Regions from separate parts of the Neisseria musculi genome, predicted to be linked through region 1. Evidence: predicted binding sites of a transcription regulator. Region 1 holds the regulator's gene; the other holds the start of a gene.
The links. The regulator FNR, encoded in region 1, switches genes on or off when oxygen is low (the NO sensors DNR and NnrR bind a similar motif). The targets are predictions, from matches to a motif close to TTGATNNNNATCAA.

Region 1 (12,125 bases):
AGCACGGTGGGCAGCCATGCGGAGCCGCCGTCTGAAAAGGCTTCTATGGCGGTGAACACGGCGGGTTCGGCGGGGTTCCACAGGTTGCGTGAAAAAATGCCCGGCCACAGCCATGCAAAAGCCAGCAGCAGCAACAGCCAGGGTTTTTCACCTGTTGGGGCGGGAGGTTGGGATTCGGGCGGGGTGTAGGTCAGCATGGGGCGGCAGATGGAGAGTGAAACGGTTTAAGTGTAGCAAATAATTAACGGCACGGGATAGTGAGCCGTTGCAGGGATAAGGTTTGTCGTGCCTGTCATTTCCGGCGCGGGGTGCAGCAATACCGTAATGGAAACGGGGGCGGGTTCACCATGACGGCATGGTGGCAGGAGCGGCAGTTTGTGCTGCTTGCGGGCTATGAAAGGCCGGAATTTTGCAAAAATAAGCCGGCCGGCTTAAATAACGGCAGCGTTGGTTTGCTTTGCGGCGCAGCCTGCAGCTTATCGCGTTGTGCTTGATTTTATTGGATTGGCTTGTAACTTAGGCCGTCTGAAAAAAACAGCGGTCTGTATCGGATTGGGGGAGATATTGCGCAGAACCGGAAAACGGTATCCGCACAATATGCAGCGCCGGCACCGCACATTGAAACCTTATTGGGCAAGGTGCAGGCAATATCCGCGCCACGCGATGCGGCAGTGGACACAGGGAGCGGGCAAACACGGGTTTCAGACGGCCCCGGCTTTATTGGCAAACCCACCTCGGTTCAACTTTGCCTGCGACACGCTGCTAAACCGTTTTGGAATATTGCGCCGTGGTTTCTTTATGGCGCAAGTGGTAGTCGAACACCATGGCAATGTTGCGGATTAAGAACCGTCCTTTGGGCGTAATCTGCAGGCCGTGCGGTTTGACTGCCAGCAGGCCGAGTTCGGCCAACTGCCGCAAATCTGCCAGCTCGGTTTGGAAATAATGGGCAAACGAGATGCCGAACATATGTTCATACACTCGGAAATCTAAGGTGAAACGGCACATCAGATCTTGAATGATGTTGCGCCGCAATAAGTCGTCCTGGTTGAGGCGGTAGCCGCGCATCACGGGCAGGCGGCCGGCATCGATGGCGGCATAGTAAGCATCGATATCGCGCTCGTTCTGCACATAAGTGTTGGCGGTTTTGCCGATAGAGGATACACCCAGGGCAATCAGATCGCAGTCGGCATAAGTGGAATAACCCTGGAAATTGCGTTGCAGACGGCCTTCTTTCAAGGCGCGTGAAAGCTCGTCGCCGGGCTTGGCGAAATGATCCATGCCGATAAACACATAACCGCGTGCGGTGAGTGTTTGTACGGCGTATTGCAGAATATCGAGTTTTTCTTCGCTGCCGGGCACGGCTTCGGTGTCGATGCGGCGCTGCGGCTTGAAAATATGCGGCAGATGGGCATAGTGGTAGAGCGCCAGGCGGTCGGGGTCGAGCGAAAGCACGGTTTCGAGAGTGGGCTTGATGCTTTCGATAGACTGGTGCGGCAGGCCGTAAATCAAATCCACGCTTACTGATTTGAAGCCCGCTTCGCGTGCAGCATCGACCACTTCGCGTGTTTCTTCAACGGTTTGCACGCGGTTGACCGCTTGTTGCACTTTAGGGTCGAAATCCTGAATGCCCACACTCATGCGGTTGAAGCCCAAGCGGCCCAAATGCAGTACGGTTTCACGGCTGACTTTGCGCGGGTCGATTTCTATCGAATATTCCCCGCCGGGAACCAAGTCGAAATAACGCCGTATCATCGCAAAAACGCGCTCCAACTGGCCGTCGCTCAAAAACGTGGGCGTGCCTCCGCCGAAGTGCAGTTGGGCCAGCTGGTGGCGGCCGTTCAGATGCGGGGCGAGCAGCGCCATCTCTTTTTCGAGATATTCGATATAGGCATCGGCGCGGGATTTGTCTTTCGTGATGATTTTGTTGCAGCCGCAGTAATAGCAGATGGTGTTGCAGAAAGGAATGTGGATATAAAGCGACAAGGGCTTGTTTAAGGCCCCTGCGTTTCGCGCCTCAAGCGATTTTATATAATCGGTTTCGCTAAAGCTGCCGTGAAAGCGGTCGGCAGTTGGATAGGAAGTGTAGCGGGGGCCGCTGGAAGGCAGCGAGGCAATCAGCCTGCGGTCGAATTCGGTTTCGGTGTGGTTATGTATATTTATAATTTTCATTAAATGGTTTTCTTGATTCGGGGGTAGATAGGCAAATCAAAGGTAGTTTGATAGAATATCCGCACTATCATAAACAAGCCTTGACCGGAGTCAATAGTCCTTAAGTCGCGGCTCTACTATATAAATGATAAATGGAAGTTGCTTAGAAGAAAAGGTGCCTGCCATGCCTGCACACACTGCCCAGCATCAGATGAAAACGCTGTGTTCAACATGTTCCTTGCGCGAACTGTGCCTGCCTGTTGGGTTGATGCCGACCGAATTTGCCCAGTTGGATACCGTTATCCGCCAAAGCCGCCGTTTGAAAAAAGGCGAATATCTCTTTCGCGCAGGCGAGCCTTTTGCTTCTTTGTTTGCCATTCGTACAGGCTTTTTCAAAACCACTATCGCCAGTCAGGACGGGCGCGACCAGGTAACCGGTTTTTTTATGTCGGGCGAGCTGATCGGCATGGACGGCATCTGTACGCAGACCCACAGTTGCGATGCCGTGGCGTTGGAAGACAGCGAGGTGTGCGAGCTTCCGTTTCTGCATATGGAAGAATTGGGGCAGAATATTCCCAGCCTTCAAAACCATTTTTTCCGCTTGATGAGCCGGGAAATCGTGCGTGACCAGGGGGTGATGCTGCTGTTGGGAAATATGCGCGCCGAAGAGCGGTTGGCGGCTTTTTTGCTCAATCTCTCCGGTCGTCTGTATGCCCGCGGTTTTGCTGCCAATGACTTCATTTTGCGGATGTCGCGCGAAGAAATCGGCAGTTATTTGGGGCTGAAGCTGGAAACCGTCAGCCGCACCCTGTCGAAATTTCATCACGAAGGGCTGATTTTGGTCGAACACAAACACATTAAAATCTTACAGCCGCAAGTGCTGAAGAAAATGGTTTCCGGTTGCGAGCATGCCGTATAGGCATTTGAAATCAACCATTAACAGAAAGCAGGCCGTCTGAAAAATGCTGTTTCAGACGGCCTTTGCCTTTCAATATGTTCAATCAAGTCAATATGTTCAATCAAGATTCAGATGGAAAAATCTTCTTCAATCGGCGCGTATAATATTTTATCTATCTGCATACGGGTTAGTTTGGGGGAGAACAAATTAATGAATTCATAGGTATAGCCGCGCAGATAAGTATCAGGCCGCAGCGCGATGTAGGTGTGGGAAGGCTCGAACAAGTGCGATGCATCGATTAGGTGCAAATCCCCGTCTGTTTTACCGTCATAAGCCATTTTTGCCATTAAGCCTACGCCCAAGCCCAGCCGTACATAGGTTTTCAACACATCTGTATCGGCCGAAGATAAAGCCACAGCGGGCAAATCCAGCCGGGCCTTTTGGAATGCACGGGCGATATTGTTGTTGTGGTTAAGGGCAAATTCATAAGTTACCAGCGGAAAAGCTGCCAAATCTTCAATTGTCAGCGGATGGCGGCAGTCCAAGAGCGGGTGGCCGTCCGGTACGATTGCCGCATATGTCCATGTTTCGCAGGACAGTTTTCTCAATTCGCCGCTTTCCTCCGATGTTTCGGTGGCAATGGCAAAGTCGGCGTTGCCGCTTAGCACCATTTGGGCAAGTGTATCAGGGCTGCCCTGCTTGATGGTCAGGCGCACTTTGGGGTAACGCTGCACAAATTCAGCCACAATGGCAGGCAACGCATAGCGTGCCTGCGTGTGGGTGGTGGCGATGGTCAGCGGGCCGCTGTCGTGTCCGGTAAACTCACTGCCGATATTTTTAATATTCTGCACATCGTGCAAAATCCGCTCGGACAGTTCCAAAACCACTTTGCCGGGCTGGGAAACCGAAACTACGCGCTTACCGCTGCGGATAAAAATCTGTATTCCCAATTCTTCTTCCAGCAGTCTGATTTGCTTGGAAATGCCGGGTTGCGATGTAAACAGAGCCTCGGCAGCTTCAGACACATTCAGATTGTGGCGGTAAACTTCGAGTGCGTAGCGTAATTGCTGTAATTTCATCTTAAAAAAGCCAAGAAAAACCAAGCGGCGGAGCTTGTGGATTCTGTACGACAAAGGGCTGCCAATTTAGCACATTTTGGCAAAATCTGCCCGGTTGCCCCACTGAAGGGCTTAAAGTTTTTGTTTTTTAATAAACAATCTTTTATTGATATTGAACAGTCATGAGTGCAGAGTGGTGCTGATTGTTGTTTATGTGCAACGGGATTGGCGTATAAATGTTGTTTTGCTTGCCAATGAATGACACGGGCTTGATTTTTCGGCATGATTTAGAAATGGGAAGCGGGTCTTTGCCGTTGTGCGCGGGCAGTTGTGTATTGACAGTTTGCCCTCCGTTTCTTTATAGTGCAAACTGATATATCCGATTTGCCGCCGTTTACAACAGTGGCCTGTATATTGGTGATTTGCAGCGGCTACGCTCTGCGCCCGTTGTATAACAATCTTTGATGAGGGAATAAAATGACCAAACAGCTGAAATTAAGCACCTTGTTTGTTGCCTTGGTTGCTTCAGGTACCGCAATGGCCAGTGAGGCGCATACCAAACACGGTTATACCGTTGACCGCGAACAAACCATCGTCCGCAACAACTATGGCGAGTGCTGGAAAAATACCTATTTCGATAAAGAAACCCAAGGCCGCATCGAGTGTGGCGATGCTACTCCGGTAGCTACCGCCCCCCAATACGCCGATGAAACCGTTTCTCTGTCTGCCAACACCCTGTTCGGCTTCGATAAAGACAATCTGCGTCCCGAAGCTACCGAAACCCTGAACGCTTTGGCCCAGCGTTTGAGCAACACCAATGTAGAAGCCGTGCGTGTTGAGGGCCACACAGATTTTATGGGTTCCGAGCAATACAACCAAGCCCTGTCTGAGCGCCGTGCTAACGTAGTTGCCAACTACTTGGTAGGTCAAGGCGTTGCTTCCAATAAGATTTCCGCCGTTGGTTTGGGCGAGTCCCAAGCACGCATGACTGCTTCTTGCGAAGCCGAAGTTGCCAACTTAGGTAAAAAAGTTTCCAAAGCCAAAAAACGTACTGCTCTGATTGCATGTATCGAGCCTGACCGCCGTGTAGATGTTAAGATCCGTACGCTGGTAACCAAACAGGTTGCTCCGGGTCAGGTTGAGGGCGAGCGCCCTGCTTCTGAAGAAGGTTGGATTCCCGGCCCCGCTTCCAAATATCACGGCTACACCCGTCCTTAATCAACTGAAAGTTGAAGAGCAAACCCCGCTTCGGCGGGGTTTTGTGTTAAAGGAGACAGTATGGTTTGAGGGTAAACGGTTTATAATGATTTACCGAATCGGGATTCGAACGGGGATGTTTGGTTGCAGAGCAGTTGCTTGTTACGCCGGGTGATTGGCCGGGCTCCTGTTTTTTCAGACGGCCTGACGATTATTTTATGAAAGAATTTGATTTTATCCGCCGCTATTTACACCGTTCCCAAGCCGATGCAGATGTATTGATCGGTATTGGCGATGATGCAGCCGTTATCCGCCCGCGAGCAGGGTATGACTTGTGCTTTAGTAGCGATATGCTGTTGAAAGACAGGCATTTTTTTGGGGATGTTGCACCTGCTGATTTGGCATATAAAGTGTTGGCGGTGAATATTTCGGATATGGCGGCAATGGGTGCCTCGCCGCGCTGGGCTTTGTTGGGGGCGGGTTTGCCGCAGCTGCAGGAAGATTGGTTGGCAGAGTTTTGCGGCAGCTTGTTTGTGCTGGCGCAGCATTTCGGCATCACGCTTATCGGCGGAGATACCACCAAAGGCGATTTGGTATTTAATGTTACCATTGTCGGCGAATTGCCGCAGGGCAGGGCGTTGCGGCGGGATGCTGCGCAGGCGGGAGACGATGTGTGGGTATCGGGGCAGTTGGGCTTGGCAGCTGCGGCACTGCACCATCATTGGCATACGTTTGCTTTGCCCGATGCGGTTTTTGATTGTTGCGAGCGGGCGCGGCTGCGACCTGAGCCAAGAGTGGCTTTGGGGCAGGCATTGTTGCCGGTGGCTCATGCTGCGCAAGATGTTTCAGACGGCCTGGCGCAGGATTTGGACCATATTTTGCAGGCTTCGGGCGTGGGAGCCGAGGTTTTTGCCGACAATGTGCCTACTTTGCCGCAGTTACACGATGTTTTGGATAAAACGGCCCTATACGGCTGCGTGTTGGCGGGCGGGGATGATTATGAGCTGGTGTTTACCGCACCACGGTCGTGCCGCAGTGCTGTGGCTGAGGCAGGCAGGGCAAGCGCTACGCCGGTAACGCGCATCGGCAGAATAACGCAAGATCGCGGCCGTCTGAATATTTTAAACGCCAACGGTATGCCGGTTGCGTTGGCTTCTTTAGGATTCAATCATTTTGAGTGATTTCAAACCCACTTTTTCATGGCTGAAGCAACGGCCGTTGTGCCTGCTCGGCTTCGGCTTCGGCAGCGGTTTGGCTCCGGTGGCGCCGGGTACGTTCGGCACGCTGCCCGCACTGCCGATAGCATTTGTTTTGTATTTGGCCGGTATAACGGGTTGGTGGCTGGCAGCGTTGTGCGTTATCCTCTTTGGGTGGGGAATATGGATTTGCAGCCATACCGAACGCGAACTGGGTATCATGGATTACGGCGGCATTGTGTGGGACGAAATGGTTGCCATGTTGCTGCTGCTCGCATTCGTGCCGTTTCATTGGACGTGGTGGCTGGCCGCATTTGCCGTGTTCCGCCTGTTTGATGCATTTAAGCCCTGGCCGATAAAGTGGCTGGACAAGCGCCTGCACGGCGGTTTGGGCATTATGCTTGATGATGCGGTGGCCGCCGGTTTTACGCTGGCCGTGCTGCACATTGCCGCAAGGGTGATGTAACCCAAAATACAGGCCGTCTGAACATCACTATCCGGAATTTGTATGATGGACGAAATCGAAATTATTGTGGAACCCAGTTTTTTGGCAGAGCAAAGCAATATCGCCAAAGATCAATATGTGTTCGGCTACGGCATCACCATCCGCAACAACAGCGGTGAAGTGGTTACCCTGCGCAAGCGCCATTGGCAGATTACCGATGCGCACGGTGCAGTAGAAAAAGTGTCGGGTGTCGGCGTGGTGGGCGAGCAGCCCGTGCTGTATCCCGGCGAAGATTATTATTACAGCAGCGGCGCCCGTCTCAACACCCCGTGGGGCTGCATGGAGGGCAGCTATGAATTTGAAGACGGTTGCGGCGGGCGGTTTTCCGTGCCGATTCCCAAATTTGATTTGAGGGCTGATGTGGCGGTGCATTAACCGTTTGCCTGCGGGGCTTTGTTTGTGTGTATTTGAGGCCGTCTGAATAGTTTTCAGACGGCCTCGGTTTGATAGCGGCGCTAGAGCGGTTTACCCCTGCTTGCAATTCTTTACGCCTTGTGCTGAAATGCTGGGCATCAGAACAAAATGTCAGCAATCAGGAGTGAATATGGAAGCCTTACATCATTTTTTTGATACCGTGGGCGGTTGGGTTTGGGGGCCGGCGATGCTGGTGCTGCTTGTCGGCACCGGCGTGTTGCTGACCGTTTTGCTCAAGGGTCTGCAATTCAGTATGCTGGGCTATGCGCTCAAACAGGCGTTTATGCCGCACCACAAAAAAGAAGACGGCAGCGACCACGATGGCGATATTTCGCATTTCGGTGCATTGATGACCGCGCTTTCGGCCACCATCGGCACGGGCAATATCGCCGGCGTGGCCACCGCCGTGGTTGCGGGCGGTCCCGGGGCGGTGTTTTGGATGTGGATAACCGCCATTTTCGGCATGGCCACCAAATACGGCGAAGGCGTGCTGGCAGTAAAATACCGCGTGGTCAATAAAAAAGGCGAAATGTCGGGCGGCCCGATGTATTACATCGAGCGCGGTTTGGGCAGCAAATGGAAATGGCTGGCTTATGCGTTCGCCCTGTTCGGCACGGTGGCATCGTTCGGCATCGGCAGTTCGGTGCAGTCTAATTCGGTGGCGCAGGCCGTACAGGCCAGTTTCGAGATCGATACCGTTTACACCGGTGTGGCATTAACCGTATTGACGGCCATTGTGGTGCTGGGCGGTATCCGCAGCATTGCCAAGGCTTCTTCGCTGATTGTGCCGCTGATGGCCGTGTTTTATGTGGCGGGCGGGCTGGTGATTATTATGGCCAATCTTGATTTGGTGCTGCCTGCCCTGAAGCTGATTCTCAGCGATGCCTTTACCGGAGAGGCAGTTGCCGGCGGGGCAATCGGCAGCGTTATCCGCTACGGCGTGGCGCGCGGCGTGTTTTCCAACGAAGCCGGTATGGGTTCTGCACCGATTGCGGCGGCAGCGGCCAAAACCGACCACCCTGTGCGTCAGGCGCTGGTGTCGATGACCGGCACTTTCCTCGACACCATTGTTGTGTGTTCGATTACCGGCATCGTGTTGGTGATGGGTTTGCTCGGTGCCGGCGGTGAATTTGTGAAGCCGGAAATCACCGGCGCGGCACTCACCACTTCCACCTTTGACCGCCTGTTGCCCGGCCCCGGCGGCTGGGTAGTAACCATCGGCCTGATATTCTTTGCTTATTCAACCATTTTGGGCTGGTGTTACTATGGCGAAAAATGTGCGGCTTATGTGTTTGGTGATGGTTTCGCCAATGTTTACCGCGTGGTTTATGTGGCCACCGTGATGCTCGGCACGGTAGTCAGCTTGGATTTGGTGTGGCTGGCAGCCGATACTTTCAACGGTTTGATGGCCGTTCCCAACCTGATTGCCCTGCTGCTGCTTTCCGGTGTGATTGTGAAAGAAACCAAAGACTTCAAAGCCAAGCGCAAGAGCGGCGAACTGCCTTAAAACAAATTGTTTTCAACCAAATACAGTCAGTTTTTCAGACGGCCCAAACAGTGTTTCGGGTCGTTTTTTATGTATCGGGACCATTTCGCCGCCAACCGGGTTGCCCGTAATCTGCGCGCAGACCTTAAGCAGATTGGCCATATTGGGGATACGGCAATGTTTACGCACCGCGCATCGGCATTACCATATGGTTCCGCGCCTGGGGCTTTGTGTTCCACTACCTCCATCATTTCTACTGCTTCCAAGCACAAGTGCCCGGCCGGCCGGTTTCAGACGGCCGTGTTTGCGGCTGAAACAACCCGCGTATGCCCGCTATATCGGGTATGCACCACAGTAAGCCCGAAGGACTGCTTGTTTGGGGCGCGCAGGCATTTCCCAATCGGAAAACATGGCCGATAGGTCGATATGGCCGCACTCGAAAGCGCAGAGTGTGCAGGGTTGGCAAACCCCGTCCTGCCGCCAGATAGCGGTGAAAGTGCTTGATTTCAGTTACGGTGTTATTTTGCCTTGTGGTTTGCACTGCCTGCGGTTTGCTTTGCACCGCAAATGTGCGAATGCACTATAATGATTGACCGTAATCCGTCAAAGGCCGTCTGAAACCATGCAGCAGCAAGTTTATTTCGTTACCGGCACCGACACCGGAGCAGGCAAGACATTCTGCACCGCAGCCATGCTGCAAGCCGCCGCGCAAGCAGGCAGGCGCAGCATCGGCTTCAAGCCCGTGGCTTCGGGAGCGGACGGCTCCGGCACCAATACCGATGTGGCCGTATTGCAGGCCGCTTCGACCGTGCGCCTGCCCTATGCCCTGCACAATATTTACACCTTCGCCGAAGCCACCGCACCACATTTGGCCGCCGCCGATGCCGGTGTATCCATCGAAGCGGCGGCGTTGAGCCGGGGCTTGGCCGCCATCAAACAGCACGGCGATTTTGTGTTGGTGGAAGGCGCGGGCGGCTGGCTCACGCCTTTGTGCGCGCAAACCGACTTTGCCGGCTGGGTAGCGGCAGAGCGGTTGGCGGTGATATTGGTGGTGGGTTTGAAGCTCGGCTGTATCAACCATGCCCTGCTCACCGCGCAGGCCGTGCGGCATACGGGTTTGCCGTTGGCCGGATGGGTGGCAAACTGTTTGAGCGCGCAGCCCCACCGTTTTGCGGACTATCTGGCTGCTTTGCGGGCGCGCATTTCCGCGCCGCTGCTCGGGGTGATGCCGTTTCTGCCGCAGGCGGGGGCGGAAGATGCCGCTGCCTATGTGGATATATCCGCTTTGCTGCCGGCATCGGATGCGGTTGGCAGATAGTTGTTTAAGCGGGCTTGCCCGATGAAAGGCCGTGGCCTCTGCAAAAATACCTTTAATGCCGTCTGAAATGCTTCAATCCTGTCATTAGCTTCGCAAGTCTGCTGCATGGGAGTGACGATGGTCGGATATTTCAGACGGCCTGAATGAATTTTGCAAAGGGTTCAGGCCGTCTGAAAATTGAAGATAACCGTATAACGTATTGATGAGTGCCAAGCCGTTGCAGCAGGTGGAAAAACGGCGGTGTTGGTTGACCGGCTTTATCCGCGTGGCGTGCCTAAAGAAAAAATGACCGGTGTGCATTGGCTGAAAACGTTGGCACCAAGTGCATAACTGCGCCGCTGGTATCACGAAAACCCCGAACAACGGTTTGATATATCTGCCGCCCCGTTATTGGGAAGTGTTGCAGGGTGCCGCGCAGCAGCAGGAGGCCGGCCGTCTGAAAGCATGGGTGCAGGCGGGCGGCGTGCTGTTTTTAACAGCGGTGAAAAACCTCGGCCATTCCTATGTTTCGATGTGGCGGGAGGCTTTGGGTATGCCGTTTGCGCGCTTGGACGCAAACGGTGCATCTGAGCACGACAGCTTGCCTGAATAATGCCGGAAGCAATAAAATATAACTGTTTTTCCAGACGTTTCATCCAGTGGTTGGATTTCTGAAAAATAAATAACTTCAATAGGATATAAGCTCCGATGCGGGTGTTTCAGACGGCCTTTGCGCCTGAAGTGCAACATTTGCCGGCATCGGGGCAAAACCGGATACGGGTAGAGATGAACACTCCGCAACACACCAACGGTGCGCCGGGCAAGCGCAGATTGTCGCGCCGTAAGCGTAATCTGACGTTGGTTACGCTGTTTTTTATTGTGGTGGCACTGGCAACCGCCATGATTTATTTTTTGGTTTGGCAGCATGAAGAAAAAACCGATGACGCCTATGTTGCCGGCCATTTGGTGCAGATCACGCCGCAGGTGGCGGGAACGGTGCGCAAAGTGCTGGTGGACGATACCGACACCGTCAAAAAAGGCGATGTGTTGGTGTCGCTGGACGACAGTGATTTCCAGCTTGCCTACGACCGCGCCCAAAACGAGCTGATTCAGGCCATACGCCAAAACAGGCAGCAAACCGCCGTTTCTTCACAGGCTAAAGCGCAGGTGTTGGCGCGCAAAGCCGATTTGGCCAAAGCGCAGGCCGATTTGCGCCGCCGCGAAAGCTTGGCGGGCACCGATGCGGTGTCGGGCGAAGAATTGAGCCATGCCCGTGCCGCCGTGGTGCAGGCGCAGGCCGCATTGAAGGCGGTGGAGGCTGAAGAAGCTTCGGCGCAGGCGGTGTTGGGTAAAAATATTCCTTTGCGCCAGCAGCCGGCCGTTCAGACGGCCGTCAGCCGCATCAAAGATGCCTGGCTGAATCTGCAGCGCACGCAAATCCGCGCACCGATGGCCGGCCAGGTGGCCAAGCGCAATGTGCAGGTGGGGCAGCGTATCGCCCCGGGCGCGCAGATGATGGCGGTGGTGCCGATGCACAATCTGTGGGTGGATGCAAACTTCAAAGAAGTGCAACTGCGCAAAATGCGTATCGGCCAGCCGGTGGAAATGACCGCCGATCTATACGGCAGCCGCGTGGTTTACCGCGGCAAGGTGATGGGCTTGTCGGCCGGCACCGGCAGCGCGTTTTCGCTGTTGCCGCCGGAAAACGCTACCGGCAACTGGATTAAAGTGGTGCAGCGTGTGCCGGTGCGCATCAGTCTGAGCCCTCAGCAGGTGAGGGCGCATCCTTTGCGGGTGGGCTTGTCGATGTCGGTTAAGGTGGATACTTCCGATGCCGCCGGTAAAACCATGGCCGAAGCGGGCGGCCGCAGCGCGGTAGCTGCCGAAACCGATATTGTGGACTGGGCCGCGGCAGATGCCTTAATC
Region 2 (12,125 bases), 250 kb from region 1:
CGCTGTGTATTTGAGCGGCAATCTGTATATTTCCAACCAGATGGTGTTAAACAAAGCCAATTCCGGTGTAACCGCCCTATTCGGCAACGGCATGGGTAACACCACAATTTCTTTCGATAAAGCGCAAACCGGTGTATTTAATTCCGATACCAATGAAGATGATGTCCGCGCATTTGCCGGCATTTTAATCGATGGCCAAAGCAACAAAACCATTGCTGATTTGTCGGTGAAATACACCCATCCCGATTTTTACCGCTCCGGCCAAAGCTATTTCGGCAAAGTCAACGGTATTGTGGTCAATGATGCCGACAACACCTTAATCAGCAAAGTAGAAGTGTCGGGTGCCAACCGTGCGGGGGTATTTTTCACTTCTACCCACACCCTGCAGCCCGACCCGCAAGGCAGCCAAGGCCGCACTTATAAAGCGCGCCTGATTCGCGGCGAAGTGGATGAAACCTATGAAAACCTGCCCTTGGGGGAAAACAACCGCATCATTGACAGCAACCTGCACCACAACCGTGTGGCCGGCGTGCTGCTGGCCTATCAGAAAAATTTTATTGCCGACAACAACGTGATGTCATGGAACGGGCATGAAAAAGACGGCGGAACAGGCTACGGCATCGCCAGCATGGCCGGCAGCTACAATTACGGCATCACGTTCCGCAACAACACCACCGACCACAACTACCGTAAAGGGCTGGATGTGCACGATGGCGACAATATTGTGATTGAAAACAATGTTTCTATCGGCGACCGTCTCTACGGTATCGGCGTGTATAACCGCCAATTCACGATGGACACCGTGAAAGTGCACAACAACACTGTGATTGCCGACCCTGAGTTCCGCCTGGCACAAGACGACAATCCCGGTTTGCGTTATTTCGGCTATTCCGGCATCCAGCTGCAAACCAACACCATGTTCCGCGACTTGCACAGCGGGGAGGCCGGCCATTTTGAAATCAGCCGCAACACCATTAAAAATCTGGATGTTTACCGCAATGCCATCCAAACCTACGGCATAGAGTTCCGCAACCACGAACCGAATATGCATTACACCTTGGATATTGCCGGCAACACCATAGAAGGTGCCTCCGTTAAATACGCCATTGCCGTGATCAACAACACCAAAAGCAAAATTCTCGATACCGCAGGCCAAGGTTCGGGCACCATCAATGTTACCGACAACACTATCGATATCGGCAGCATCGGCCGGGGCACCCTGCCTGTGTTTATCAACGAAGAAAGCAACAACGGAAAGCTGCGCGGCGAAGTAACCTTTTCGGGCAACAATATCACCATACGCGAACATTCAGACGGCACCATTGAAGGCGTACAGATGGTGGGCAACGCCGAAACCTACCGCGTTACCGACAACACCTTCGAAATACGCGGCACCATGGACAAACCTGTAGTCAGCCTGCTTGGCCGAACCGACAGCGAAGCCCCCGAGCTGATTGTCAGCGGCAACAACATTACTACCGACTTAACCGGTAATCTCTACCGCAGCTGGATAGAGCGCAATGCTACCGTTGATGTTTATGCCGACAACAACACCCACAACGGCAAAGAGCTGGCCGAAGTACACCATACCGTTACTCCGCCGGCTTCCGAGCCTGCACCTGGAACCGTTGAAGCTGCCAAAACTGCCTATGTTTTGGATTTGGGTATCGGCAGCAACACCATATCAGGCAACGACACACACGAAACAGCCTACCCCCGGATTGCAGCCGCCCAAACAGCAACGGTCTCAGAAAACACGGCAAAACTTTCCGGCCAGCTTTCAGACGGCCTGCCTGCCTTGAATGATTTGCTTGCCGTTAACGATTTGGATTTGTCTAACGTATTGGGTGCCGGAAGCAGCACAGCGGGAACCATAGGCGCAACGGTTGCCGAATACACGAGGTCGCTGGATATCAACGAAGAACAATGGCAAAACGAAGTTTCTGCCCATATCATATAAACAAACACTTTCAAACCGACAACCCGAACCGGGATTTTTTATAACCGGTTAAATTTAACAAAAGCAAGCCGGCAAACTGCAAACAGTAAAAATTAGCTGAACCACGTTACCATGACTAAACGTTGGAAAACTTATACGGTTTTACTGGCAGCAGCTCGCTGGCTTGCATCTGTTTGAGTGGATTCACCATATCGCAACCAACTGATTTCCATACACTTCCTCACTCTCTAAGCAAACATCTCATCAATACATAACGCCCGAAATTCTTGATCCGATTCCAACAGTATCCAACCGGGTTGAAGTCCGGGCTGTGCGCAAAATCTGATAGCCTGCCGCTTCAAGCAAAATAGCAGTTTCCCCTTTATAAAAGGCAGTATGGCTTATCACCATAGAATTTTCGATCATAATACCTCTCTCAGAAAATCCGGCAAGCAGCACTGGTTTCACCCGACCGTCAAACATACTGTGGCTGACACGGCAATCAAACAACACCGACCACACAGGTTTGGTTCCTGCTTTACCGTGTGTGCCTACCCGCTGTTTCTCAACGCATAACCGCAAAAGCAAGAGCCGTCCTTTTATTTATATCCGAATGCATGATAGGGCGTTTTTAAACGGAGACTATGCAGCTGCTTTAGGAAGGTATACCTTCCCTACGGGCTTTCAGATGCCTGTGGCGTTTTCCGTAGATATGCCATTTTTCAAGGCGCTGCTGACATTTTCAAATGATCATTCGAAATATTGCTCAAATTCGTTGTGATCAATACCGATATCATCGACAACATTCTTAAATCAAGCTTCGTAGCTGATTTTCTGGAACTTTCTGTTTTCAGGCTAACACGATAGGGCAAGATTCTTTATACGGATTTTCAGTATTTCCGTCCTATACCCGTTTTTCAGACGGCCTATTTTTATACCGTCAACCCACCTTATTTTCAGAACAAGGCAACAAACCTGCCGACAATGCAAATAGTAAGAACCATTCTGTTGTCCCTCGACAGCCGAAAATCGTTCTCCTTGAGCCAAGGCACAGTGACACCATAACCAAAATAAAGTAGGTTCACTATATTGCCGGATTGGAAACCGCATCACATGAACATACCTATTACTACAACCACGATAGGGTTAAGCCTCAAATAAAAAGGACTGAGTCCTGTTCGGTACAGAATTCAGTCCTTAGAAACCGCTTGATTAAGCTGCCCGATTTGGAGCAATGCAAAAATATCAGGGCTTGTTATCGATACAGAAATGAAAGAGTGAAGGAGGGATAAATTAACCTTCGACTTTCACTTCTACACGGCGACCGGATGCATTGTTGCCTTGGGCAGCAGTCGTGTTTTCCGGTTTGCGCAATTCAATGTTTTTGGCATCAATGCCTTGCGCTTTCAAGAAATCTTCTACTGCCTGCGCACGGGCTTTCGACAGTTTTTCATTGGCTGCCGCATTGCCGGTGCTGTCAGTGTAGCCGCTGACAACCAATTTTTTGCCGTCTTTGCCGGCTCTAATCAGATCAGTCAGGATAATGGCCGCGTTGTTGGCCACTTCGCTTTTACCGGTAGCAAAGTAGAAGGTGCCGATGGGTGTGCCGGCTTGGGTGTCGTAAGTTACATCGGCATTGTCAACAACTAGCTCTGCAGAATCAGAGGCGGCTTGGGGAGCAGAAACCGCCGATTCGGAAGCCGGTGTTGTGCCCGCAGGCATACTGGCAGAAACAGCTTCAGTAGGTTTAGTCGGTGATTTACCGTCTTTATTGGACAAACCCCATACATAAGCGGTCATAATGTGCAGTTTGTCTTTATCCAAGAAATTGTCCCAAGCAGGCATTTGGTTGTGGCGGCCGTTGGTGATGGTTTCAATAATAGCTTTTTGGGTGCCGCCCCACAACCAAACATCATCTGTCAGATTCGGACCTAAGCCCTGAATGCCTTGGCCTTTGTCTCCGTGGCAGGTAAAGCAGTTAGCAGGCGGGCCGTTAAACAGCAGTTTGCCGCGTTCGGCACGGGCTTCATCGTATTGATCCTTACCTTTGGACAGCGACATTACATAGTTGGCAACGTCTTTTACACGCTCCTCACCCAAAGCAGGCCCCCAAGCAGCCATGATGCCGATACGGCCTTTTTGAATGGTTTCCTGGATTTTTTCTGGTTCACCGCCCCACAACCAATCGTGGTCAGTCAGATTGGGAAAGCCTTTAGAACCTTTGGCATCGGAACCGTGGCATTGGATACAGTAGGTATCAAACAGGTTCTTGCCGATGCGTTGAGCCTGAGGGTCTTTGGCTACCTGCTCAATCGGCATATCGGCAAATTTAGCATACAGTTTGCCGTATTGTTCATCTGCTTTTTGAACTTCTTTTTCGTATTGGTTGGCACTGCTCCAATTCAAATATCCTTTGTAGTCACCCAAACCGGGATATAAAAACAGATAGGCTGCGCCGAAAATCCAAGTGGCGATATAAAGCCAAAACCACCAGCGGGGCAGAGGATTGTTGTATTCTTCAATACCGTCCCATGAATGCCCCATGGTTTTCACGTCTTCACCTTTAGGTGGAGATTTAACTTTGTTTTGCGAAAGCAAAAGCCAAATCAAGCCGATGAAGCTGAGCAATACGATAACGGCAATGTATATATTCCAGAAATTGCTGGTAAATTGGGAAGTTGTGTTCATTATTTGCTCCGTTTGTCACGGGAAACCGGGTTAGCGATCGTTTTTTTCGTTATCAGGTATATCGTTATCTTCCATGATGCTGTTGGCGGCAGCATCATAATTACGTTTGTTGCGTTTGTTCAACACAACATACAAAACCAACATGAAACTGATAAATACCCATACGGTAAAGAGTGAACGCACCCAGTTGATATCCATGATGTTACCTTACGTTTTTCAGTGCCAAACCCAAACCTTGCAGGTAGGCAATCACAGCATCCAATTCTGATTTGTCGGCCAATTCTTCGGGTGCTTTTGCGATTTCTTCATTGCTGTAAGGTGTACCGATTGCACGTAGTGCTTTCATATGTTGCACGGTTGCTTCGGCATCTACTTTATTACGTGCCAACCACGGGAAAGCAGGCATATTGGATTCCGGCACCACATCACGCGGGTTCAGCAGGTGAAGGCGGTGCCATTCGTCTGAATAACGGCCACCCACCCGGGCCAAGTCTGGGCCGGTGCGTTTGGAACCCCACTGGAAAGGATGGTCGTAAACGGACTCACCACCGACTGAATAGTGGCCGTAACGTTCGGTTTCCGCACGGAACGGGCGGATCATTTGGGAGTGGCAGTTGTAGCAACCTTCACGTACATAAATATCACGTCCGGCCACTTGCAAAGCAGAGTAAGGTTTAACGCCTTTAATCGGCTCTGTTACCGATTTGGTAAAGAACAGCGGCACAATCTCAATCAAAAGGCCGATGCTGATCACCACAAAGGTACAAACAATCAACATGCCGACTTTTTCTTCGACTAATTGTTGTAATTTCATTTTGGTAGCCTGTCTTTCTTTTATCGTTAGTGATGTTGCGCTTGAGAAACGGCAGGAATTTCGGCATCAACAGGTTTGCCCCCGATAACGGTGCGGTAAACGTTGTAGGCCATAATTACCATCCCGCTCAGATACAGCAGGCCGCCTGCAAAGCGAATCATATAGAAAGGCATGCTGCGTTTTACCGATTCTACAAAAGAGTAGGTCAGAGTGCCGTCATCATTCAATGCTCCCCACATCAGACCCTGCATCACACCGGAAATCCACATAGAGGCGATGTATAGCACAACACCGATGGTTGCAATCCAAAAGTGAGCTTCAATCAGCTTGATGCTATACATTTCCCTTTTACCGAACAGGCGCGGAATCAGGTAGTAGATTGCACCGATGGTAACAAAGCCGACCCAACCCAAAGCGCCCGAGTGAACGTGTCCCACAGTCCAGTCGGTATAGTGGCTCAATGCGTTGACGGTTTTAATCGACATCATCGGACCTTCAAAAGTGGACATCCCGTAGAAAGAAAGGGAAACCACCAAGAATTTCAAAATCGGATCGGTGCGCAGTTTATGCCATGCACCCGACAGAGTCATAATGCCGTTAATCATACCGCCCCATGATGGAGCAAACAGAATCAGCGACAAAACCATACCCAACGACTGAGTCCAGTCGGGCAAAGCGGTATAGTGCAGATGGTGGGGGCCTGCCCACATATAAGTGAAAATCAACGCCCAAAAGTGCACAACAGACAAACGGTAAGAGTAAACCGGGCGGCCGGCCTGTTTGGGTACGAAGTAATACATCATGCCCAAAAAAGCGGCAGTCAGAAAGAAACCTACGGCATTATGGCCGTACCACCATTGAACCATGGCATCAATGGCACCCGAATAAACCGGGTAAGATTTCATGGCTCCGGCAGGAATAGCCAAGCTATTAACGATATGCAGCAGTGCCACTGCCAAAATAAATGCACCGTAGAACCAGTTGGCCACATAAATGTGTTTGATTTTCCGGGTAGCAATAGTGCCGAAGAAGACAACCGCATAGGCAACCCATACCAACGCAATCAGAATATCGATCGGCCATTCCAATTCGGCATATTCCTTACCCTGGGTGTAGCCCAGCGGCAAGGTGATGGCGGCTAAAACGATAACCAACTGCCATCCCCAAAAAGTAAAGGCAGGCAGCCATTTGCCGCCAAACAAACGCACATTGCAGGTGCGCTGTACCACATAATAGGACGTGGCGAACAGGCCGCAGCCGCCGAAAGCGAAAATCACCGCATTGGTGTGCAGCGGACGCAGACGGCCGAAGTGAAACCAAGGTCCGACATCCGCAAGATTGAGGGCGGGCAGAAACAGCTGGGCGGCGATAATCACGCCCACCAGCATGCCCACGATACCCCAAACTACAGTCATGACGGCAAACTGGCGCACCACCTTGTAGTTATATGTTTGCGTTTCCATAAGGGTCTCCATTAAACATGGCAATTTACATTTATCGGTTTGCTCCGGTTTGCTGAAACACGCCAAAGATATACCCGATTTTTCTTAATTTAACACCGCTCCCGCGTAAACCCGGGCAGCTTGCGGCTTTTCAAGCTTTGCATTTTAAATCAAAACCTGTCTGCTACCAAGCCGAATCGGTTCGAATATCCAACCTCCATCAGGCATACCGGCTTGCTTTCAGCCTGATTTTATTAGATTATAGGTTAGCTACATAAAGTTTCTTGATGTAAATCAAGTTTGTTGAACCATTACACAGGCTGCAACCGTGCCAAACCACTCCATTCTCCGCTACACCATTGTCCCCGTTCCTGCCGCCCATTTGTGGCGGATTTGCCTGAGTTTTTACCGAAAGGATAACAAACCCTTACAAATCAAGCTGCCCAACTGGGTGCCGGGCAGTTATCTGATTCGCGACTTTTCGCGCCACATTATCAGCATCGATGCTTTGTCGGACGGGCGGCCTGCCGTGCTTGAGCAGATATCCAAAAACGAATGGACTGCCGAATGCAGGGGGAAAGAGTGGCAAATCCACTACACTGTTTATGCGTTTGATTTATCCGTGCGCGGTTCGTTTTTAAGCACCGAACGCGGTTTTTTCGATGGTGCCTGCCTACTGCTCAATATTGTCGGCCTCGAAAACCAACCGCACCAAATCGCTTTCGAAGGGCTTCCCGAAGGCTGGCAGATTGCCACATCCATGCCTGGCGCAGGCAAACATATTTTTCAGACGGCCTCTTATGCCGCATTGATCGACCACCCCTTTGAGCTGGGCACATTTGAAACACTGCATTTTGAAGCCGGCTCGATTCCGCACCGCATCGTGCTGAGCGGCCGCTACCGCGACTTCGACCGCCCGCGTCTGCTTGAAGACATACAGAGAATCTGCACCGCCCAGCAGAATATGTTCCCCTCCCCCGCCCCGTTTCAGGAATACCTGTTTCTCCTGCATGTGGGCGATGATATTTACGGCGGTCTGGAACACATCAGCAGCACGGCGTTGTTGGCCGGCCGCAACAGCCTGCCCGCCCGCAACATGATTGAGCCCAACGATGCCTATATCCAACTGTTGGGGCTGTTCAGCCATGAGTATTTCCACGCCTGGAACGTCAAATCCATCAAGCCCGCCGCATTCCTGCCCTACCGTTTGGACAGCGAAAGCTACACCGAACAGCTCTGGGCGTTTGAGGGCATCACGTCTTATTACGATGATTTATTTCTCGTGCGCAGCGGCGTGATTGCACCGGAAGCTTATTTAAAGCTGCTGGCGCAAACCATCACCCGCGTGCAGCAAGGTAAAGGCCGTCTGAAACAAACGTTGGCGCAATCGAGTTTTACCGCGTGGAACAAATTTTACAAACCAAACGAAAACAGCCCCAACGCCATCGTCAGCTACTACCAGAAAGGTGCGCTGGCGGCTTTATGTCTGGATTTGCAGATCCGCAGCAAAAGCGCAGGCAAACACAGTTTGGACACGGTGATGCAGACGCTCTACCGCAATTGGTGCGAAAACGGCAAAGGCATCAAAGAGCGGCAATGGCAGGTATATTGCCAAGAGATAACCGGCTTGGACTTAAGCAGTTTTTTTCAGACGGCTTTATATTCCACCGACAATCTGCCCCTGCAAAACAGCCTGGAAACTGCGGGCGTAAAGCTGCAATGGCAGGCCGCGCCGTGCAACGGCGGCAGGACGGACGGCACAGAAACCACTCTTCCCGCCGGCGATTTGGGCGCGCGCTTCAAACAAAACGCCCACAGCATCACCCTAACCCATGTGTTCAACGGCGGCAGCGCCGAGCAGGCCGCACTCTGCCCGAAAGACACAATCATCGCCGTCAACGGCTTTGCCTGCACTGCTTTTGAGCAGCAGTGGCCGCAGTTTGAAATAGGCGAAACCCTGCACATCCACTACTTCCGCCACGGCGTGCTGCACGAAACCGATTTGACCGTACAGGCGGCGGAGGCCGATACCGCCGTATTGGAAATAACCGACCGTTATCTGCTAAAGCAGTGGCTGGGCGTGTAGCGCAGGCAGTGGCCAACGGTTTTTCAGACGGCCGCAACGCATTTTATTTACAGTGAATCCGCTTCATTTTCGGCGCAGAGCAGCAAACCGCAGGCAATGCAGATCCTGCGCAACCGGCTGCGCCTCCGATTGGCGGTTTGCCGGTTAAGCCGGCCGCACAACGCCGTAACGGAAATCAAGCCGGTTTACCATATCCAAACATTCGGCCGTCTGAAAATCAAACAGATTCAAAAAGGAGCAACCGATGAATATCCGCAAACTTGCCGAAGGGCTGTATATTGCCCCGCAGCTCACCCAAGCCGATGCGGCCGATGCGGCAGCTTTGGGCATACGCAGCGTGATCTGCAACCGCCCTGATGGCGAAGCCGACAACCAACCCGATTTTAATCAGGTGCGGCAATGGCTGGCCGATGCCGGCATCACCAACACGGCACACCAGCCCGTAACCGCACCCGCAATCAACGGGCAGGATGCCGCACGCTTCCAAGCTCTGATAAGCCAAGCCGAAAAACCGGTTTTGGCCTATTGCCGCACAGGCACACGCAGCGCCCTGCTGTGGGCTTACCATCAGGTACAGAACGGTTTGCCGGCGGCACAAGCCGTGGCGGCAGTCAAACAGGCAGGCGTGGACTTGAGCAGTTTCGAGCCGCGTTTGCAGGCAGCCGCAACAAACGGGCTGCCCGATAAATAACGTGTTAAAGACACGGTATGCCGAGATATGAAACAAAACCGGCATTTCAGACAAGCTTTTGTTGAAATGGATTTTTCCTTGTCTTCAGCGATAGCGGCAAACCAATCAAACCCACCGCCACAACTTACCGAAAGCCACCCCGCAGGCCGTCCGAACAATATTTCAGACGGCCTTTGGACATATCCTTTATAATTTATAATATTGACCGATTTAATATTCTTTTCAGACGGCCGCCGTGTTGCGGCCGTCTGAAAACCTTTTGGTAGAAAACATCATGAAATTTATAGACGAAGCCAAAATCGAAGTGGCGGCAGGCAGGGGCGGCAACGGCGCCGTGAGCTTCCGCCGCGAAAAATTCGTACCGCGCGGCGGGCCCGACGGCGGCGATGGCGGCAAAGGCGGCAGCGTATTTGCCGTGGCCGATGAAAACGTCAACACGCTGGTGGAATACCGTTTCGTCAAACGCTACCAGGCCAAAAACGGCGAAAAAGGCCACGGTTCCGACCGTTACGGCAAAGGTGCCGACAATATCGAACTGCCTATGCCGGTGGGCACCCTGATCCGCGACACCGACACCGGCGAACTGCTGGCCGACCTTACCCACCACGGCCAGCGCGTATGCGTGGCACGCGGCGGCAAAGGCGGCCTGGGCAACATCCACTTCAAATCATCGGTAAACCGCGCACCCAAACAGTCCACCCCCGGCGAAGAGGGAGAAGCGCGCAGCCTGAAGCTTGAATTGAAAGTATTGGCCGATGTCGGCCTGCTCGGCATGCCCAATGCCGGCAAATCCACCCTGATCCGCGCCGTTTCCGCCGCCCGCCCCAAAGTGGCCGACTACCCCTTCACCACCCTGCACCCCAACCTCGGCGTGGTGCGCATCAACGAAAACCACAGCTTCGTGATGGCCGACATTCCCGGCCTGATAGAAGGCGCGGCCGAAGGCGCGGGCTTGGGCCACCGCTTTTTGAAACACCTCTCGCGCACCGGCCTGCTGCTGCACGTGGTGGACTTGGCACCGTTTGACGAAAACGCCGACCCCGCTGCCGAAGCGCTGGCGCTGATTGAAGAGCTGCGCAAATACGATGAAGCGCTATACAGCAAGCCCCGCTGGCTGGTATTAAACAAACTCGATATGCTCGCGCCCGAAGAAGCCCAAGCGCGCACCGCCCGGTTTTTGGAACAAATCGGCTGGAACCACCCGCAGCCGGACGACAGCTTCGGCTTCGATATGCAAACCCCGCGCCTGTTTAAAATCAGCGCACTCACCCACGAAGGCACGCAGGATCTGGTGTATCAGACCAACACCTACCTCACCGAGAAAAAACGCCTGGCCGCCGAGGCGCAGGCAGCGCGGCAGATTGCGGCGGATATAGCGGCAGAACAGCCGAAAACCGATACGGCGGTGTTCAAAGCCGAATAGAAGCCGTCTGAAACTTTCTTTTCAGACGGCCTTGACCGGGAACATCGTTTAGACAAGGAACCTGCACATGCAAAAAAAACCGCCCGCCCTGCTTGCCGCCGCGCTGGCGGCCTGCACTGCCCCACCGTTTGAAACCGCCCCCGCAATCGGAGGAGGCCGCGATGCGCACAGCTGCATCACTTCGGCCGGGCAAAGCTGGTCAGTGTTGAAACAGCAGTGCATCCAACCGTTCGACAACCCCGATATCCAATTCGCCGACCCCGATAACGGCACGCTGGCGGTATATGTGTTATTGTCGGATGACAAATCCCGCGCCGAAGTGTCCGCCTCCGGCGTGCCGGAACACACCGTTTTGGAAAACGTGAAAGGCGGCTATGCCTCGCGCAACGGCAAGATCCGCCTGCTGCGCGGAAAGGGCGGCTGGAAACTGACAAAATAAAGCCTGAAACCCAAACCCAACGTTAAAATACACATGCCAATGACGGCAAGGCACTTAAAAAGGCCGTCTGAAAACCGTTTTTCTCACAGGAAACATAAAAATGAAAATGAAATGGCAGGCACGCCCTTCACACAGCAGCCGTATGCCCGAGCGCTGGTTCCGCCGCGCATTATGGCTGGTAGCCATTGTTTTCGCCCTCTTTTTGATCGGCCTGGGCGGGAAAATCATCGGCGAGCTGCCTACCGTGGGCCAATATAAAGTACTGCACGATTATATCGACCACGGCCGCTTCGACCCGCTGGAAAAAGAACGCCAAGCCATCGTGAAACAGCAGAATGCGCTCGGCGAAGCGATGGAGCAGGCGCGTCTCGCACTCGACAAACAGCAGGCGCAAACCCAAAAAGAGCAGGAAAGGTTCGACAACTGGCTGGCCGCCCGCGCCGTTACCGAGCAGTCTTCGCAAAACCCCGAAGTTATCCGCCAAACCCTCGCCCTAGACGGGTTGAAAAACAAAGAACAGCAGCTGCAGCAGAAAATCGATGCGCTCAGCCAGCAGCAGCTCGACAGCAACCAGCGGCACAGCCGCATCCAAGAGCAAATCGA

Region 2: the regulator FNR is predicted to act here: its motif matches at 7,168-7,181, upstream of ccoN (cytochrome-c oxidase, cbb3-type subunit I).

Annotation. Positions count from the first base shown of each region.
Region 1 covers NZ_CP060414.2:2,492,070-2,504,194, forward strand. The annotation lists gene H7A79_RS12870 (ArnT family glycosyltransferase) at 1-197, opposite strand, end outside; gene hemN (oxygen-independent coproporphyrinogen III oxidase) at 763-2,169, opposite strand; gene fnr (fumarate/nitrate reduction transcriptional regulator Fnr) at 2,333-3,067, shown strand; gene H7A79_RS12885 (CysB family HTH-type transcriptional regulator) at 3,175-4,125, opposite strand; gene H7A79_RS12890 (OmpA family protein) at 4,582-5,322, shown strand; gene thiL (thiamine-phosphate kinase) at 5,520-6,482, shown strand; gene H7A79_RS12900 (phosphatidylglycerophosphatase A family protein) at 6,475-6,963, shown strand; gene apaG (Co2+/Mg2+ efflux protein ApaG) at 7,006-7,377, shown strand; gene H7A79_RS12910 (alanine/glycine:cation symporter family protein) at 7,547-8,923, shown strand; gene bioD (dethiobiotin synthase) at 9,492-10,220, shown strand; gene H7A79_RS12920 (DUF488 family protein, N3 subclade) at 10,461-10,550, shown strand; gene H7A79_RS12925 (hypothetical protein) at 10,588-10,812, shown strand; gene H7A79_RS12930 (HlyD family secretion protein) at 10,986-12,125, shown strand, end outside.
Region 2 covers NZ_CP060414.2:2,746,826-2,758,950, reverse strand. The annotation lists gene H7A79_RS14190 (right-handed parallel beta-helix repeat-containing protein) at 1-1,960, shown strand, start outside; gene H7A79_RS14185 (hypothetical protein) at 2,204-2,527, opposite strand; gene ccoP (cytochrome-c oxidase, cbb3-type subunit III) at 3,233-4,627, opposite strand; gene H7A79_RS14175 (cbb3-type cytochrome oxidase subunit 3) at 4,658-4,825, opposite strand; gene ccoO (cytochrome-c oxidase, cbb3-type subunit II) at 4,830-5,441, opposite strand; gene ccoN (cytochrome-c oxidase, cbb3-type subunit I) at 5,468-6,904, opposite strand; gene H7A79_RS14160 (M61 family metallopeptidase) at 7,227-8,969, shown strand; gene H7A79_RS14155 (TIGR01244 family sulfur transferase) at 9,214-9,660, shown strand; gene obgE (GTPase ObgE) at 9,935-11,083, shown strand; gene H7A79_RS14145 (hypothetical protein) at 11,151-11,522, shown strand; gene H7A79_RS14140 (zinc ribbon domain-containing protein) at 11,623-12,125, shown strand, end outside.